4 regions of the Hydrogenophaga sp. L310 genome follow, and region 4 is predicted to be linked to each of the others. Evidence: predicted binding sites of a transcription regulator. Region 4 holds the regulator's gene; each other region holds the start of a gene.
The links. The regulator FNR, encoded in region 4, switches genes on or off when oxygen is low (the NO sensors DNR and NnrR bind a similar motif). The targets are predictions, from matches to a motif close to TTGATNNNNATCAA.

Region 1: the regulator FNR is predicted to act here: its motif matches at 1,256-1,269, upstream of AC0GNO_RS09770 (DUF3149 domain-containing protein).
Region 2: the regulator FNR is predicted to act here: its motif matches at 988-1,001, upstream of AC0GNO_RS16050 (TraR/DksA family transcriptional regulator).
Region 3: the regulator FNR is predicted to act here: its motif matches at 1,005-1,018, upstream of AC0GNO_RS19120 (hemerythrin domain-containing protein).

What each region holds. Positions count from the first base shown of each region.
Region 1 is NZ_JBVPZA010000004.1:221,682-223,877, forward strand. It holds gene pdxA (4-hydroxythreonine-4-phosphate dehydrogenase PdxA) at 1-126, opposite strand, end outside; gene AC0GNO_RS09765 (Nif3-like dinuclear metal center hexameric protein) at 141-917, opposite strand; gene AC0GNO_RS09770 (DUF3149 domain-containing protein) at 1,046-1,195, opposite strand; gene AC0GNO_RS09775 (S1C family serine protease) at 1,377-2,196, shown strand, end outside.
Region 2 is NZ_JBVPZA010000009.1:144,873-147,068, reverse strand. It holds gene AC0GNO_RS16055 (enoyl-CoA hydratase/isomerase family protein) at 1-839, opposite strand, end outside; gene AC0GNO_RS16050 (TraR/DksA family transcriptional regulator) at 1,091-1,450, shown strand; gene AC0GNO_RS16045 (hypothetical protein) at 1,505-1,954, shown strand; gene AC0GNO_RS16040 (VOC family protein) at 2,009-2,196, shown strand, end outside.
Region 3 is NZ_JBVPZA010000013.1:72,566-74,761, forward strand. It holds gene gorA (glutathione-disulfide reductase) at 1-296, opposite strand, end outside; gene AC0GNO_RS19120 (hemerythrin domain-containing protein) at 409-948, opposite strand; gene AC0GNO_RS19125 (3-hydroxybutyryl-CoA dehydrogenase) at 1,166-2,017, opposite strand; gene AC0GNO_RS19130 (IS630 family transposase) at 2,106-2,196, opposite strand, start outside.
Region 4 is NZ_JBVPZA010000001.1:41,489-43,684, reverse strand. It holds gene hemN (oxygen-independent coproporphyrinogen III oxidase) at 1-485, opposite strand, end outside; gene fnr (fumarate/nitrate reduction transcriptional regulator Fnr) at 665-1,384, shown strand; gene AC0GNO_RS00200 (hypothetical protein) at 1,465-1,758, opposite strand; gene AC0GNO_RS00195 (nitrogen fixation protein FixH) at 1,854-2,153, opposite strand; gene ccoG (cytochrome c oxidase accessory protein CcoG) at 2,189-2,196, opposite strand, start outside.

The DNA of each region.
Region 1 (2,196 bases), on a different contig from region 4:
ACGCTGCAGCTCTGGCCGCTCTCGCATGGCCTTCGCAATGATTTCAGGTCCGATGCCCGCCGGATCACCCATGGTCACCAACACAGGGCGGCGAGGTGCGGGAGACGGGTGCTCTGATGATTTCATGCGGTAACCGTGGCTCAGGCCGGATTGGGGATGTCGATAAAAATATGCCGCAAACCAAGCTCTGTGGCGACATGTCCCGCCACAGCCGGTGCCCCGTAACGCTCGGACGCATGGTGCCCGCAGGCGATATAGGCCACGCCGCATTCGCGGGCGTAGTGGGCTTGTGGTTCCGATATTTCGCCGGTGATGAACACGTCAGCGCCGGCCGCAATGGCGGATTCGAAATATCCTTGAGCGCCACCGGTGCAGAGGGCGACGCACTCGATGGGCCGGTCCGGCTCAGCCACCAGCGTGACCGGCCGACCCAGTGCCAAGGCGACATGATCAGCCAGCGCTGACGCAGAGGCCATGGAGCGCAGCCCCAGGAAGCCCAGAGACTGTTCACCAAACCGGTGGTCGGGACCCTCGCGCAGCGCAATACCCAGGTGTCGGGCCAACTGCGCGTTGTTGCCCAGAGTGGGGTGGGCATCAAGCGGCAAATGGTACGCAAACAAGTTGATGTCGTGTGCCAGCAGGCGCGACAGACGTTGCTTCATCCATCCGGTGACCCGCCCATCCTGCCCTCGCCAGAAAAGACCATGATGAACCAGGATGGCATCGGCGTTCTCCGCGATGGCCGCGTCGATCAAGGCCAGACTCGCGGTGACACCGGAAACCAGTTTCCGAACTTCAGCCCGCCCCTCCACCTGCAGACCGTTGGGGCCATGGTCGCGAAACAACGCAGGCTGCAGGAGTTCGTCAAAAGACGCCAGCAAGGCCGCGCGAGTGACGTGGGAATCTGGAGGGTTCATAAACAGGGAGTCAACAAGGAGTCAAAACTGGCAAACGCACGATATGTCTGCCAAGCACTGACCTTATTCTGACAGCCCCTGTGTGGAGCAGCGCCCTGGTGACGGGTCGCGCTCAAATGCGCGAAAACTCAGCGCTGGGAACCCTGCGCGCGCTCGGCTTCAGAGATCTTTCGCATGAAAAAGCGGTAAAACCAGATCGCCATACCGATCATGAAAATGATGCCGGCGATGCTGAACAGGCCGTAGTCGGTTGAAAAAAGATCCACCATGGCTTTCATTGTGTGCTCCATTCCTTGCGTGATAGGCCGCCATTGCAACCGTTGCGGGCATCCCCCGCCTTGACGTGCATCAAACCGGTTGAACTCTGAACCCAAGATGCCATATGCAGCACAATCAGGTCAAGCGGGATGGCCCACACTCAGGTGCCTGCGACCCAAGACTTGTACACACTGATCCGACATGAAACGACTCTGGCTGGTTTTTGCCCAATCCGTGACCGTGCTGCTGGCAGCCTTTTTTGTGGTTGCCACACTCAAACCCGAGTGGCTGAACCGCAAGCCCACATTCACTTCAGTGGTCCCAGTGCTGGAAGCCCCTGCACCCAGGATTTCCCTGCCTGCGACCAACAGCTTCAGCGCTGCTGCGCGAGCTGCATCGCCCGCGGTGGTGAGTATCAACACCAGCAAAGCAGCCGAAGCCGGGAGCCCGAATGCAGACCCCTGGTTCCGCTTCTTTTTCGGCGAACAGGGCAAGGCACAGCCCCAGGCGGGTCTGGGTTCGGGTGTGATCGTCAGCCCTGCGGGCTACATCCTGACGAACAACCATGTGATTGAAGAAGCCGACCAGATCGAGGTCATCCTCAACGATGGTCGAAAAAGCGCAGCACAGGTGATTGGGACCGATCCCGAAACCGATCTGGCGATTCTGAAGGTCGACCTGAAGGAACTGCCGGTGATCACACTGGGAGATTCCGACGCCCTTTCCATCGGCGATCAGGTGCTGGCCATCGGCAATCCTTTCGGTGTGGGGCAAACCGTGACCAGCGGCATCGTCAGCGCGCTGGGGCGCACGCAGCTTGGCATCAACACCTTTGAAAACTTCATCCAGACCGATGCGGCCATCAACCCGGGCAACTCGGGCGGTGCGCTGGTGGACATCAATGGCCACCTGATGGGCATCAACACCGCCATCTACTCGCGCTCGGGGGGGTCCATGGGCATCGGTTTTGCCATCCCGACTTCAACCGCGCGCAGTGTCCTGGATGCCATCGTGCGCGACG
Region 2 (2,196 bases), on a different contig from region 4:
CAGCTGTCCACGCCGTAGCGTGGGGCGCGGCGCTCACGCAAGGATGCCACACCTTCGCGCACATCGGGTCCGGCAAAACCCATGAATTCGAGGGCCAGCGAGGTGTCGAACGCCGGGCCGGCCTGGCGCAGCCAGTTGTTCAGCGAATACTTGGTCCAGCGGATCGCGGTCTGGCTGCCCGAGGCCAGCCGGTCGGCCACCTCGTAGGCCTTGTCGAGCAACGCGTCGTCGTCCACCGCGAGCGACACCAGACCGATGCGCTCGGCCTCTTCGCCGCTGATGGGCTCGCACAGCATCAGGTAGTACTTGGCCTTGGCCAGCCCGCAGAGCAGCGGCCAGACGATGGCCGCGTGGTCGCCCGCCGCCACACCCAGGCGGGTGTGGCCATCGACGATCTTCGCGGACTTCGCGGCGATGGAAATGTCTGCCAGCAGGCCGGCGACCAGGCCCGCGCCCACGGCCGGGCCGTGCATGGCGGAGACGATGGGCTTGTCGCAGTTGATGACGTTGTAGACCAGGTCGCGCGCTTCTTTCCAGACGCGCGTGCGCACATCGAAGTCGGTCGCCATGTCCTGCACCAGCGCCAGATCACCGCCGCCCGAAAAACCCAGGCCGCTGCCGCGCAGCACGGCGCAGCGCACGCTGTCGTCGCGCCCCACGTCGCGCCAGATCTCGCTCAGTTCCCAGTGGCCTTCGTGGCCGGCGGTGGGCAGCTTGCCATTGCCGCCAGGTCCGTCGGCGCGCATCTGGATGTCAAGCACCGAGGGCACGCCGTCCACGGGAGGGCCACGGCGGGCAATGGCGAGCGTCTGGTAGCGGCTGTAGTCGACAGTGTTCATGGGTCTCTCCGTTGAAATCGGGCGTGCCCGCCCAAAATCCGGGCCAGGGTCCCGTCGATTCTGCTCCGTTTGCCCCACCAAACCGCCATCGATTGCGCCGTGTTTACCCGGGGGATTGCCCGGCTCGCCCTCTTGCGGCCAAGGTCGCTTGACGTGTGTCAACACCCGTCCCGGCGAGCAGGCGCAAGATGGGTCCGTGGGGTTGGGAGATTCTTCCGGAAACCCCCTCTCAAAAATCCAGAGGAGTCAGCATGAGCCAGAACATTTCCGACACCTATGCCAGCCAACTGCAGCAGATGCGCACCGAGGTGCTGGCCCAGTTGCGCGCCCAGCGGGGCGGTAAGGTCGGCCGTGCCGAATCGGCCGCCGAAGCGCGCGAGTCCGCGAGCGATGACAGGGCCACTGCCGAGACCGAGCGCGACCTGGCCTTTGCACTGGAAGAGCGTGAGTCCGCCGAGCTGGTGGCGATTGATGAGGCCCTCAAACGCATCGCCGACGGCAGCTACGGCCTGTGCATCGACTGCGGCGTTGCCATCGCCGCCGCGCGGCTGCACGCCAACCCGACCGCATTGCGATGCGTCGCCTGCCAGGAGAAGGCCGAGCAGGTCTGACACCCACCGCACCGACCCCGCGCCCCTTTCACTTATTTTTTCGGAGGTTTTCCCATGCCCACTTTTCACGCTGTCGTCTGGATGGATCGCCGCGAGGCCCATGTGCTGATGTTCGATCGTGAACATGTCGAGTCCGAGAACATCAAGTCCCGCTCGCACCACAAAGCCACCGGTGGCCATGTGGGTTCGCACCAGCTGATGCACGGTCGCGGCCCCGCGGCCGGTGGCAGCCACTCCCCCGAAGGCGGGCACGACTCGGCCGACGAAAACTTCTACCACGAGGTCGCACAGGCGCTCCAGGGCGTGCGCGAAATTCTGGTCGCCGGCCCTGCACAGGCCAAGGACGAGTTCCGCGCGCATTGCCAACGCCACGACAAGGACATCGCCAGCGCCATCGTCGATGTGGTTTCCGCTGACCACCCCTCTGACCGCCAGTTGGTGGCCATGGCGCGCCAGTATTTCCTGAAGCACGACCAGAACGCCGGCGACCCCACGCAGCGCTGAGCCCAACGCCAGCGTCTGCACGGCAAATTCGCAGGGGTTTGTTATCCTGCCGGGATGCCGACCCACAGCCACCAGACCCTTCCCGCGCGCAGCCTGTTCCACCTCGCGTTCCACGTCACCGACCTGGACGAAGCCCGCCGCTTCTATGGCGGTGTGCTCGGCTGCGCCGAAGGGCGCAGCACCGAGACCTGGGTGGATTTTGATTTCTTCAGCCACCAGATCTCGCTGCACCTGGGCGAACC
Region 3 (2,196 bases), on a different contig from region 4:
TTCAGGCGGCTGATCTCGGTGGCGCGGTTGGCTTTGAGCGTGCCCCAGTTGAGGATGGGCATGTCGCCCTCCCACCCGTAGCCTTGCGCTTCGTGGGCTGCGTCGGCGTAGTGCGCGGCGTAGCTGTAGAGCTTCTTGGGGATGCAGCCCACGTTGACGCAGGTGCCGCCCAGGCCGTCTTGCCCCAGGGTTTCGGCCAGCGCCACGCGCGCCCCGCGCTGGGCGGCCATGCGGGCGGCGCGCACGCCACCGCTGCCGCCGCCAATGACGAATAGATCGAAGTCGTAAGTGCTCATGCTCGTCCGTTCGGCCAACGGGGTCGTGGCCCATGCTGTGGAGCGGGGCAGTTTACGCGCAGCCCGTCCGGCGTGCAGTTTCGGGGACGTTCTGCCACGTCATGGGTGCGGCTCAGGTCCGCGAACGGACCTCATTGTGCTTGAGGGCGCGGCGCTTGGCCATTTCGCGACCCATGCCGGCGGTGTCGAGGGCGGCAAGCCGCTTTTTCGCTTCCGGGTAGGCGATGGACTCCTCAAGCAGGATGTGGTCCAGGTAGAGCGCTTCAAAAACATCCAGCGCGTGGCGCAGTTCCGCTGTGTCGAACCAGAGGTTGCCGCCGGTGGCGGCCTCCAGCGAGGGGGCGATCTGGATCCAGTTTTCTTCCAGCCAGCCGTGGTCCTGGATCAGGTGTTCGGTAGCCTGCACGATCTCGGCGTCCTGGCTGACCAGCAAGGCCGGGAAGATGTGTTTTTCTTCGTCCAGGTGGTGCTGGCGCGCTTCGCCATTGAAATAGTCGAGCACGCGGCGTGCCCGGGCCCGGTTGGCCTGGTTCAGGCCTTCGTTTTCGATGGCGTCCACCAGCGCATGCAGCAGCTTGATCTGGCTCTGGATTTCCTGATGGGTGTTGTCGAGGAACTCGAAAACGGCGATGGAGACGGGCGCGGCACACATGAGGAACTCCTGTTCACTGGGTTGGGTTCATTATGAAAATGCTGCGCTGCGGCAAGTTGATCTTGCTCAAACAAGAAGCCCGCTGAAGCGGGCTTCCGATGGACATCACACAGCCCAGATTGCATCCGGCGCGCGTGCCCGATCCAAGGATGTCGCGGAACCGGCTTGCCGGGCCGCCAGCATCGCCCCCTGGGGGTGACGCGAAACGGCGCGGGGGTCAATACGTGTACACGCCCCTGCCCGTTTTCCGGCCCAGCCAGCCGGCAGCGACCATTTCTTTCAGCAGCGGCGCCGGGCGGTACTTGCTGTCGTTGTATTCGGCCATGTAGACGTTCATCACGGCCAGGCACACATCCAGGCCGATCATGTCGGCCAGCGCCAGCGGGCCGATGGGCTGGTTGGTGCCCAGCTTCATGCCGGCGTCGATGTCTTCCGGCGTCGCCAGACCTTCGGCGAGCACGAAGAAAGCCTCGTTGATCATGGGCACCAGGATGCGGTTGACCACGAAGCCGGGCGCGTTTTTCACCGTGATCGGCGTCTTGCCCAGGGCTTCGGCCATGGCTTTCACGGCGTCGTGCGTGGCGTCGCTGGTCTGCAGGCCGCGGATGATCTCCACCAGCGCCATCATGGGCACGGGGTTGAAGAAATGCATGCCGATGAAGCGGTCGGGGCGCTGCGTGGCGGCGGCCAGCTTGGTGATGCTGATGGAGCTGGTGTTGGTGGCCACGATCACCTCGGGTGCCAGCAGGCCGTCGAGCTGCTGCAGGATCTTGACCTTGAGGCCTTCGTTTTCGGTGGCGGCTTCGATGACGAGTTGCGCGCCCTTGAGGTCGTCGTAGTTCGTGCTGCCCTGGATCAGGCCGAGCGCCTTGGCTTTGTCGTCGGCGCTGATCTTTTCCTTCTTGATCAGGCGGTCGAGGCTGCCCGCGATGGTGGCCAGGCCCTTGTCGATCGCGGTCTGCGCGATGTCGACCATCACCACGCGGATGCCGCTGGTGGCGCAGGCCTGGGCGATCCCGTTGCCCATGGTGCCCGAGCCGATGATGCCCACGGTTTGAATGCTGCTCATAGGGGAAATGCTCCTGAAAAAAGACAAAGAACCATTGTCGGGGACGTGCACCGGCCCCGACCTCGGCCGCGTCGCGCAGGCGTCGGGACTAGTGCAGTGTTCCATTCTGTTTGGAACTTAAGTGACGATTGGCGCGAATGACCTTCTGCAAGATATCGCGAGCGCTCTTGGTCCAGATG
Region 4 (2,196 bases):
GCCAAGGTCTGAAGCCGCTGGTCGGTCACGGTCCGGGGATCCACCTCGATCGAGTACTCGCCACCCGGCACCAACTTGAAGTTGCGCCGGATCATCGTCATGAGATCCTCAAGCTCTGCATCGGACAGAAAGGTAGGCGTGCCGCCACCCAGGTGCAACTGGGACACGCTGTGCCCCTTCCCAAAATGCTGGACCTGCAACTCCACCTCACGTGACAGGTAGCGCAGGTATTCGGCCGCCCGTTCGTGGTGTTTGGTGATGACCTTGTTGCAGGCGCAGTAATAGCAGACCGACTCGCAGAACGGAATGTGTACGTAGATGCTGAGCGGAAGGGCCAACGAGCCGGCTCTGCGCTGCTCCAGCGCTTGTATATAGTCGCCCTCGGTGAACGCTTCCACAAAGCGGTCAGCTGTCGGGTACGACGTGTACCGCGGACCGGGAACATCGAATCGCTTGAGCAATTCATCGGAAATGGCGTGACTCACAAACTGTTCTCCAATGCTGAGCCCCGAATGTGCACCAGGCTCGCAGATCCTCCCTTGATCTTGATCAAGCCCCGGTGTGTTCGCAAGCCATCGCTCCCACGAAGGGCCTGGCGCGCGGTCATTTCCTCGACACAAGTCCCAGCTATGCGTTAAGCTCACCACCGATTTCCGGATAATTTATGGACGCACAAAGCATCAAAGTCGCCTGTTCGAGCTGCAACCTGCGAGAATTGTGTCTACCCATGGGTCTCAACCCAGACGAAATGGACAAGCTCGACAATGTCATTTCGGCGCGGCGACGCATCAAACGCGGGTCGGCACTTTTCAGTACGGGTGACCGGTTCACCTCGCTTTACGCGGTGCGTTCCGGCTTCTTCAAAACCTGTGTCACCACGGCCGATGGCAGGGATCAAGTGACCGGCTTCCAGATGACCGGAGAGATCATCGGCCTGGATGGCATCGTGAGCGACCGCCATTCCTGCGATGCCATCGCACTGGAAGATGCTGAAGTCTGTGTGATGCCGTTTGATCAAGTCGAGGAACTCTCCCGAGAGTTCACCACCCTTCAACACCATGTGCACAAGATCATGAGCCGCGAAATTGTGCGCGACCACAGTGTCATGCTGCTGCTTGGCAGCATGCGCGCAGAAGAACGCCTCGCGGCGTTCCTGCTGAACTTGGTTCAGCGCCTGCACGCCCGCGGCTTCTCCCAGTCCGAGCTGATTCTCCGCATGACACGCGAAGAAATTGGTAGCTACCTGGGCATGAAGCTGGAGACGGTGAGCCGCACTTTTTCCAAGTTCGTGGACGAAGGCATCATCGAGGTCAAACAGCGTTACGTCCACATCAAAAACACCGAAGGGCTCAAGCTGATCGTGCCCCCCCCGACCGGTCACTGAACCCAACATCTGTCCCAACAGGAAGCCTCAGCTGGAAACACTCCGCTGGGGTTTTTTATTTTGGAGATCTGCAGGAGCGTTCAGGAACAAGATTCATTCTTGGCACAATCCCGCGGCCGCTGATCCGGCGGGACAGGACACCGGTTCACTTCAAAAGGTGACATGGACAGCAAAGAGGTGAGTGCACTCGACACCATGGCCACGATCCAGAAGGTGAAAAATGCCAGCGTGTAGACCGCTGGACGAGACAACTCCAGAGGAGCCCCAAACCAGTGAAGATCACTCGGATCGATCATGGCAAACACGATCATCTCCAGAACCGCCGCCACCAAAAATGCGGGCCACGCAATCCACATCCATCGTTGAGCCGTCATTCCTGTTTCTCCTCGGGTGTTGTTGTGATCGATTCCGGGCATAACCGGTGCATAGTCGTTCAGGCCATGGCTTGGGATAGTCGCAGCACGCGCTATTACTTCGTCGGTGGCACCACAGGGGAGGCTGCGTGGTTCCGAGCCTGGTGAGCCGGTTGAAGTTGAATCAGCGCTTCGGCACGAGCTTGTCCGTCCAGCATCTGGGCCGCCTTCAGGTCGCGCTCAAAGTCGGCCTTGTTGAGCACCGGGTCTGCGCCCTTCACTGCAATGACGGCCGTGATGATGGCGGCCACAACAACCACCAATGGCCCCCCCACCACCAGCCACATGTGGGGAACGCGCCACCAAGGAATCGGGAGCTGTTCATTGACCGGTGTTTTGAGTATTGTGGTGTTCATAGAGAATCTTGAAACGGGTTGACTGAAAGTGGTGCTCAGCGCG